DNA from 3 places in the Pseudoalteromonas sp. SW0106-04 genome. Region 2 is predicted to be linked to each of the others. Evidence: predicted binding sites of a transcription regulator. Region 2 holds the regulator's gene; each other region holds the start of a gene.

Evidence for each region. The regulator sigma-54, encoded in region 2, starts transcription at its own class of promoters, with help from an activator protein. The targets are predictions, from matches to a motif close to GTTGGCACGNNNNTNGNNT.
Region 1: the regulator sigma-54 is predicted to act here: its motif matches at 1,783-1,801, upstream of flgA (flagellar basal body P-ring formation chaperone FlgA).
Region 3: the regulator sigma-54 is predicted to act here: its motif matches at 1,508-1,526, upstream of glnA (glutamate--ammonia ligase).

The regions. Positions count from the first base shown of each region.
Region 1 covers NZ_BCAI01000011.1:4,562-7,755, forward strand. Annotated here, with positions in the region: partial or broken gene W04_RS12835 (Ig-like domain-containing protein) at 1-85, shown strand, start outside; gene flgN (flagellar export chaperone FlgN) at 143-571, opposite strand; gene flgM (flagellar biosynthesis anti-sigma factor FlgM) at 564-890, opposite strand; gene flgA (flagellar basal body P-ring formation chaperone FlgA) at 963-1,679, opposite strand; gene W04_RS12855 (chemotaxis protein) at 1,847-2,779, shown strand; gene W04_RS12860 (protein-glutamate O-methyltransferase CheR) at 2,827-3,194, shown strand, end outside.
Region 2 covers NZ_BCAI01000002.1:305,510-308,703, forward strand. Annotated here, with positions in the region: gene lptB (LPS export ABC transporter ATP-binding protein) at 1-653, shown strand, start outside; gene W04_RS04080 (RNA polymerase factor sigma-54) at 678-2,174, shown strand; gene hpf (ribosome hibernation promoting factor) at 2,200-2,487, shown strand; gene ptsN (PTS IIA-like nitrogen regulatory protein PtsN) at 2,489-2,935, shown strand; gene rapZ (RNase adapter RapZ) at 3,002-3,194, shown strand, end outside.
Region 3 covers NZ_BCAI01000003.1:347,140-350,333, reverse strand. Annotated here, with positions in the region: gene glnA (glutamate--ammonia ligase) at 45-1,451, opposite strand; gene typA (translational GTPase TypA) at 1,894-3,194, shown strand, end outside.

The sequences.
Region 1 (3,194 bases), on a different contig from region 2:
TGGAGGAGCCTCGCATTATGCCACTGTTGGCGAAGATGAAGTGCTCAAAGCGATGCTGGATAGCTCAGGCAAAGGCGAATTATAAAAGACAAAAAAGGGAGCTCAGGCTCCCTTTTTCAAATCAATATTTAGCTTAGTAGGTTCAGGCTTTTAAATTCTTTACGATTTTATTTTCGCTGCGGTCAATCCCACCGTCGGCAGCATAGGTTAATGAACTTGGTGCGCCGATAAGAATATCTTTGAGTTGTTTGACCGTGAGTTGAGCATTATGAGCAGCTTGGGCGTTCACTTGATTTTGCTGTTTGCATTTTAGCAATAAAGTCTGTGCATGCTCTATCATCTCTTGGTGCGGCGCTAATACCTCTTGCTCTTGCGCTTTCAATAGCTGAGCAATATGCTGGTCTTGTTGCTGAATTTGAACAAGCGCTTGCTCTTTTCTAGGCGTTAATTCCTTCAGCTCATCACCACTGCGCCCAGCAATAGCGCTCAGCTCGTCTTCAAGTAGCTGTAGCAAGTTTTGTAAACTTGAGAGCTGTTGGCCGAGAGCTACACTAAGTGCTGAATCAGCCATACAAATCGAACTCAAACGCAGCGATGTTTTTAGCAAGCTTTTCGCTATCTACTTGATATTTTCCTTCACTGATAGCTTGCTTTAATTCGTCAACCTTTTGTTGATCGAACCCTGATGAGCGCTCAGCTTTTTCTTGCAAAGACTTCATTTGCTTTGCTTGTGGGGTAAGGCTTACTGAATCTGCTGCAGCCTTAGTACTGGCTTTTGCATTTGCCTCATTACCTTGAGTTTGCGTTTGGTTGAGCTTTTGTTGCTCCACTTTATTTTGTGGTGTGTTGTACACCGAGCCTTGCTGGCCTTTGTTGACTTGATTCACCATCACTAATTACCTAAGCTATATTGACCTTTGCATTGTTTATCGGCCATTCTAGCCAATACTTTAGCATAAAATTTAAATATTAACCGCCACGGTTTCCACTGCTGTTACTTTGGCATTGATCAGCCGGCCAGACTTTACATTACGCACGCGAATATTATCGCCGACACCGCCATCTTCTAGCGCTTCTCCAGATGTTTTTATAGTGAGTCCGTTAAAGCGGGCAATAATGCTCACATTATCGCCCTTACACACCATGCACAACTGATTCATACTAATTGGCAATCCTCTGCGAATACTGCGTTTACTACGGCTGCCGACAATAACTTCTGGCTGCTCTATGTAGCGAGCGCGAACAAAATGTTGCGGACGCTGCTCCGTAGTTAAATCATCAGCACTAATAATTTGCCCACGGGCAATGTGATCATTGGCGACCACGATAGTAGAGAGCTTACTGATGCGTACATGGACATACTGACTCCAAAGAGCAGGACTTGGACACTTAAGTTTTACTGTTACCTGCCGATTAAATGGCGGAGCGCTAGCCGTAGAGGCTTGCGGTGTTACTGCACACTCTCTAGGACCGATGCGCGCATCTAAGTCCATCGCTTGCACTTGCAGCTCTTGATCGGGCTGAATGTGCGCTTGCTCTGTGATGTATTGCTCAGCAAGCGTTTGCAAAGCGTGGCGATCATAGCGCTGTTGTTGGCTGTTGTTTGCCTCAGCCGTTGAGCTTATTAATACACCGGCTATTAACCATAAGCTTTGGAAAAGTTGAATTTTTTTGAACATACTCACCATGTTTCGACTATGCTTATTGGGTAAAACAGGGTATAACTACGAAGCGTCAAAAACTGGGCGTTCTAGCGTAGTTATACTAACGTATGAAGCTAAGAAGCAAAATGCGTTCCTATTTGGCGCGAGTGTGCGAAGTTGTAAATTAATGCTAGGAGAATCCGATGGCTGGCATTTTAGATTCTGTCAATCAACGAACCCAACTTGTGGGTCAAAACCGCCTTGAATTATTGCTGTTTAAACTAAAAGGACGCCAGCGGTTCGGGATCAACGTTTTTAAAGTTAGAGAAGTCCTTCAGTGTCCACCACTAACAAATATGCCGAAGACGAATTCTTATATTCGTGGGGTTGCGCATATTCGTGGACAAACCATTTCTATCATCGATTTGTCTATGGCTGTGGGCGGTCCGGCCATCACTGATATTGAAAATTGCTTTATTATTATCGCCGAATATAACCGCTCTGTGCAGGGGTTTTTGGTGGGTGGCGTTGAGCGTATCGTCAATATGAACTGGGAAAAGATTATGCCACCGCCGTCAGGTGCGGGGCGCTATTCTTACCTTACCGCAGTGACTGAGATTGATGACGAGCTCGTAGAAATCTTGGATGTCGAAAAAATTCTTGCAGAGATCAGCCCTGTTAATACCGAGGTCAGCGAGGGCATTGCCTCAGATGGCGAGATGCAGAAAGATCTCGGTGAGCGTATTGTGTTTATTGCCGATGACTCTGCCGTGGCGCGTAATCAAGTAAAGCGGGCGCTAGAGCCTCTCGGGGTGCAAACTGAGCTGGCGAAAAATGGTAAAGAGGCCCTGCTGCGATTAAAAGAAATAGCGAAGCTCGACTGCAAAGATGATATCACTGAGCGAGTGGCGTTACTGATATCGGATGTGGAAATGCCAGAGATGGACGGCTATACCTTAACAGCAGAGGTCAAAGCGGATCCGAAGCTGGCACCATTGCATGTGATACTGCACACCTCTTTAAGTGGCGTATTTAACCATGCGATGATAGAAAAAGTTGGGGCGGATGATTTTATTGCCAAATTTAACCCCGACGAACTGGCTACAGCAGTTAAAAAGTGGGTGCATTGTGATTAATGCCGCCTTGTCTTGTAACCGCTTCAAGTGAGTTAGGTGAGAGTAATTTGGAAAATAAGCATTTAGAGCTCGGTGAATACAACCAGTTTCGTGCATTTTTAGAACAGCAGTGTGGCATTGTGCTGGGTGATAACAAACTTTACTTAGTTAAAAGTCGCTTGGCTCCGCTGATGGCTCGCTTTAGCGTTGAATCTTTGTCGCAGCTGGTTAGCAAAACGTTGAGTCCGCATGAGCGGCAACTTCGTGCCGCTGTTGTTGATGCCATGACCACCAATGAAACATTGTGGTTTCGCGACTCTTATCCGTTTGAATTATTGAAGACAAAGCTCTTACCTGAGTGCAAAGATTTACGTCGGCCGGTAAAAATTTGGTCGGCGGCCAGTTCTTCAGGGCAAGAGCCCTACTCAATAGCGAT
Region 2 (3,194 bases):
AAGTACAAGCAGGTAGTATCGTCGGCTTGCTCGGCCCTAATGGAGCCGGTAAGACAACTACTTTTTACATGATAGTTGGCTTGGTACCCAGTGATAAAGGCACCATCAGTATTGATGATGAGGATATCACCTTGATGCCGATGCACTCTCGTGCGCGCTTAGGTATTGGTTATTTACCGCAAGAATCATCTATTTTTCGAAAGCTGACAGTTTTTCAAAATTTGATGGCCATCCTGGAAACCCGCAAGGGCTTAAGCAAAGCAGAGCGTGAAAGCGAGCTTGAGGGCCTACTTGATGAGTTTAATATACAGCACATTCGAGACTCACAAGGAATGGCGTTATCTGGTGGCGAACGTCGCCGGGTAGAAATAGCGCGAGCATTGGCGGCAAACCCCAAGTTTATCTTGTTGGATGAACCTTTTGCTGGTGTCGACCCTATTTCAGTGTTAGATATAAAGAAAATCATAGAGCATCTGCGCAATCGTGGCATTGGTGTATTAATCACCGACCACAACGTGCGAGAGACCCTAGACGTATGTGAAACCGCATACATTGTTTCCCATGGCGAGCTCATTGCTTCTGGCACTCCAGAGCAAGTTCTTGCCGATCAAACGGTTCGCGACGTCTATTTGGGTGAGCAGTTTAGATTATAACGATTAAAGGATTGTTAGAGATACATGAGGCAATCATTACAGCTGCGCCTAGGCCAGCAATTAACAATGACCCCACAATTGCAGCAAGCGATTCGCCTGTTGCAGCTCAGTACTTTGGATCTCCAACAAGAAATTCAAGAGGCGTTGGACGCCAACCCATTACTTGAAGTTGAAGAAGACAATTACGCCGACAATAACGACAACCAAGAGCAAAAAGAGTCGACGTCCGACAACCAAAATAACGATACCGCCGAGACGGCCAGCGCCAGTAAGGATGAAGTTGAAAGTGCTGATGCCATGAACAACGAGTCCATCAGTGAAGACTTGCCCATGGATGTGTCTTGGGATGAGTATATTAGTGCGGCTCCCGTTGCCTCCTCTGGGCCTATGCCAGAAGATGAGTCTATCTACCAAGGCGAAACCACCGAGTCGTTACACGATTATTTAATGTGGCAGCTGCAATTAACACCTTTTAGTGCCACCGACGAGGCCATCGCCACAGCCATCATTGAAGCCATCAATGACAACGGCATTTTAACAGTCAGTTGTGAAGATCTGCTGGAAAGCTTGAATCATGATGAACAAGACGATGGTATCGAGCTTGATGAAATTGAAGCCGTTCTTAAGCGTATCCAACTCTTTGATCCAGTAGGAATTGGTGCGCGTTCTTTACAAGAGTGCTTGTTGATCCAGCTCAAGCAATTTGACCCACAAACCCCTTGGCTTGAAGAGACCAAAGAGGTAGTTTGTAACTATATTGATTTGCTTGGTAGTCGTGACTATCGCACCTTGATGAAAAAGACTAAGCTTAAAGAAGCGCAGTTAAAAGAGGTGATGACACTGATACACAGTTTAAATCCGACTCCTGCAGCCACGATTGTGCGAGAGCAGTCAGAGTATGTGATTCCAGATGTATCAGTGAAGAAAGTTAAAGGCCGCTGGGTGGTTGAATTAAACCCAGATAGTATGCCTAAGATCCGCGTTAACGATCACTATGCATCAATGTCGCGAAGCTGTAAGTCGCAAAGTGATAGTCAATTTATTCGCTCGCATTTACAAGAAGCGAAATGGTTTATAAAGAGCTTGGAACAACGCAATGATACGCTACTTAAAGTAACTAATTGCATTGTTCAACAACAACAGGCATTCTTTGAACATGGTGAAGAGGCAATGAAGCCAATGGTGCTTAATGACGTTGCCGAAATGGTGGAAATGCATGAGTCAACGATTTCCCGTGTGACCACCCAAAAGTATATGCATACACCACGGGGTATTTTTGAGCTGAAGTACTTTTTCTCCAGCCATGTTACAACCGAAAACGGAGGTGAATGCTCGTCCACAGCGATTCGAGCATTGATCAAAAAGCTAGTAGCTGCGGAGAATCCTGCTAAACCGTTGAGTGATAGCAAGATTGCCGACGTACTAGCCGAGCAAGGAATTAAAGTGGCTCGGCGCACGATTGCTAAATATCGTGAATCGCTAGCCATTCCACCGTCAAATCAGCGTAAAAGTTTGATATAGACGTTAGACAAGAAGGAAAATGCTTATGCAATTAAATCTTACCGGTCGTCACGTAGAAATCACTGACTCTCTTCGCAACTATGTGAATAGCAAATTTGCAAAATTAGAGCGTCACTTTGACCATATAAATAATGTGCATGTCATTCTTGATATTGAAAAACTAACACAAAAAGCAGAAGCTACTCTTCACGTTAACGGTGGTGAACTGTTCGCAACCGCAGAGCACCAGGATATGTATGCGGCGATCGACGGCTTAATTGATAAGCTCGACCGTCAAGTGATTAAACATAAAGAGAAATTATCTCGTCACTAACATGAACCTAGATTCACTCTTTACCAAGGACTGCAGCAAAGCTGCGGTCCTTTTTAATAGCAAAAAAAGAATGCTGGAGTACCTCTCTCAGGTGGCTCATCAGCACAGTCCTCACCTCAGCGAGCAATCGGTACTTGATGCTTTGCTAACCCGCGAAAAGCTGGGCAGTACTGGCATCGGCAAAGGCGTTGCTATTCCACATGGCCGTCTCGATGGTATCGACAGTACGATTGCCATTGTTGTAACCAATCGCGAAGCCATTAACTTTGATGCCATTGATAACCGTCCAGTGGATATCTTTGTCGCACTTTTAGTGCCGGCCAATGAGACTGAACAACACCTGAAGACCTTAGCGACAATTGCTGATAAACTAAAAGACAAACAACTGTGTAAACAACTGCGCTCGGCCAGCAGCGATCAAGAGCTTTATCAATTGATCGCCGACTAATGCGCGCCGTATTGATTCATGGTGTGGTTTAAATGTGCGTCTTGGGGTAAAACAAGGAGTTGTCGGATGGAACTTATCATTGTCAGTGGTCGCTCGGGTTCTGGAAAATCAGTCGCGTTACGGGTGCTCGAAGACCTTGGGTACTATTGCGTAGATAACATCCCAGTTATTTTACTCCCCTCCTTGGTGCGCAGTGTTTCAGCAAATTATGACAAAATTGCCGTCAGTATCGACGTGCGCAATTTGCCCAAAGAACAGC
Region 3 (3,194 bases), on a different contig from region 2:
GCTTTGAGAACACACATGATATAACTAAGTGGTAGTTATGCGGTTTACACGCTGTAGTACATTTCAAATTCTACAGGGTGTGTAGTCATGTTGAGCTTTTCTACTTCAGCTGATTTCAAGCCGATGTATGCATCAATAAGGTCGTCAGTAAATACGCCGCCTTGCGTCAAGAATTCACGATCTGCATCAAGTGAATCAAGGGCTTCTTGCAATGACGCTGCCACTGTTGGAATTTCTGCCGCCTCTTCTGCCGGTAAGTCATATAGATCTTTATCCATGGCGTCGCCAGGGTGGATCTTGTTCTTAATGCCGTCAAGACCCGCCATTAGCATCGCTGAAAAGGCAAGGTATGGGTTTGCTGTAGGGTCAGGGAAGCGTACCTCAATGCGGCGAGCTTTCTCTGATGGAACCACAGGAATACGAATAGACGCTGAGCGGTTACGTGCTGAATAAGCAAGCATAACTGGTGCTTCGAAACCCGGAACAAGGCGCTTGTATGAGTTTGTCGAAGCGTTGGCAAAGGCGTTAATAGCTTTGGCGTGCTTGATGATACCACCGATGTAGTAAAGCGCTTCTTCTGATAGGCCACCATACTTGTCGCCTGCAAAGATGTTCTTACCATCTTTACCTAGAGATTGGTGACAATGCATGCCTGAACCGTTGTCGCCAACCACAGGTTTAGGCATGAAAGTAGCGGTTTTACCATACAGGTGCGCCATGTTGTGAATAACGTACTTCATCTCTTGAATTTCGTCCGCTTTCAAAACCATGGTGTTAAAGCGGGTGGCGATTTCGTTTTGGCCAGCTGTTGCTACTTCGTGGTGATGAGCCTCAACGACTTGGCCAAGTTCTTCTAGCACCATGCAAGTGGCACTACGCCAATCTTGTGATGAGTCCACTGGAGCAACAGGGAAGTAACCACCTTTGACGCCAGGACGGTGACCGGTGTTACCGCCTTCATAATCTTTATCTGAGTTCCAGCATGCTTCTTCAGCGTCGATTTTATACATTGACCCAGACATATCTGTTTTGTACTTAACATCGTCAAAAAGGAAAAATTCTGGTTCAGGGCCAAACAGAATCGTATCGGCAATACCTGTTGAGCGCATATATTCTTCAGCACGCTTGGCCACAGAGCGAGGGTCGCGCTCATAGCCTTGAAGAGTTGAAGGTTCAACAACGTCACAACGTACGATAAGTGTGGTTTCTTCGGCGAATGGATCAAGCTTAGCGCTTTCAGCATCTGGCATCAGCACCATGTCTGACTCGTTAATGCCTTTCCAGCCTGCAATTGAAGAGCCGTCAAACATTTTACCGTCTTCAAAGAAATCTTCATCAGCTTGGTGATGAGGAATAGAGACATGCTGCTCTTTACCTTTGGTGTCAGTGAAACGAAGGTCAACGAATTTTACGTCGTGCTCTTTAATAAAATCTAATACCGATTGTGACATGTGTCCTCCAACTATGGATTATTATTTGCTGCAATTTACTGCATTTGTGCATGGGTAAGCTTAAACCATGCCAAAAGTATAAGTGTCTGTTTAGTAGGGGGTTACTTTCTATTTGGTAATCTCAAACTTATTTTTTGCACCAATAGGGTGCGAACTTGCTACATTGTAGTGCAAATTTTTCAGGCTGCATTGTCATGTATCAAGGGATGACTCAAATAAGGCAGTGAGCGCACTAAAAAACACTGATAACACAGTCTCGGTGTCATTTTTATGTCAAGCGACTAGGCTATGTTAGGCACGGAAGTAAATTAATTAGCTGGATAAACTTTCATCTAGTGGCGTTATAAGGGATAATACGCGACCTTTTAAACTCGACACAGGTGGCCCGCGCCGCTGGGTGTGGATCATTTAGGAAATATGGGGTTAGCCTCTAAGTAAATATATGAGCATCGAAAAGTTAAGAAATATCGCGATTATCGCACACGTTGACCATGGTAAAACGACTTTGGTTGATAAATTGCTTGAGCAATCGGGCACACTACAAACCCGTGGTGGCAACGAAGAGCGAGTGATGGACTCGAACGATCTTGAAAAAGAACGTGGTATTACCATCCTAGCTAAAAACACGGCAATCAACTGGAAAGACTACCATATCAATATCGTCGATACCCCTGGGCACGCCGACTTTGGTGGCGAGGTAGAGCGCGTACTTTCGATGGCTGACTCCGTACTATTACTTGTAGACGCACAAGAAGGGCCAATGCCGCAGACGCGCTTTGTAACGCAAAAAGCGTTCGCGCAAGGGCTGAAGCCAATCGTTGTTATTAACAAGGTTGATAAGCCGGGTGCACGCCCTGATTGGGTTATGGACCAAGTATTTGACTTGTTCGATAACTTAGGTGCAACCGACGAACAGTTAGACTTTAAAGTTATTTATGCATCAGCGATTAATGGTTGGGCAACGCTCGACTTAGATGAGCCTTCTGACAACATGGAACCAATGTTTGAAGCCATTGTTAAAGAAGTTGAAGCACCAGATGCGGATCCTGAGGGGCCGCTACAGATGCAAATTTCACAGCTTGACTACAACTCGTACGTTGGCGTTATCGGCGTAGGCCGTATTAAGCGTGGTACTGTGAAAGTAAATCAGCAGGTTACTATTGTCGGTGCTGATGGCAGTAAACGTAACGGCAAAGTGGGCCAAGTGCTTACTTACCTAGGTCTTGACCGTCATGATGCGACAGAGGCAACTGCCGGCGACATCATCGCGGTGAGTGGCCTTGGCGAGTTGAAAATCTCTGATACCATCTGTGATGTCAATACGGTTGAAGCGTTACCAGCACTGAGTGTTGATGAGCCTACTGTTACCATGACGTTCTCTGTAAATACCTCACCTTTTGCTGGCCAAGAAGGTAAATACGTCACCTCACGTAATATCCTTGAACGTTTGCAAGCCGAGCTAGTTCATAATGTGGCATTACGCGTAGAAGAGACCGATAACCCTGATAGCTTCCGTGTATCAGGCCGTGGTGAATTACACTTGGGTGTACTTATCGAAAACATGCGTCGTGAAGGCTATGAACTTGCCGTGTCTCGTCCAGAAGTTATTTTGCGTGAAGTTGATGGTGAAATCCAAGAACCTTACGAAACAGTGACTATCGACTGTGAAGACGAGCACCAAGGTTCTATCATGGAGCAGCTGGGTTTACGTAAAGCAGAAATGACTGATATGTCTCCAGATGG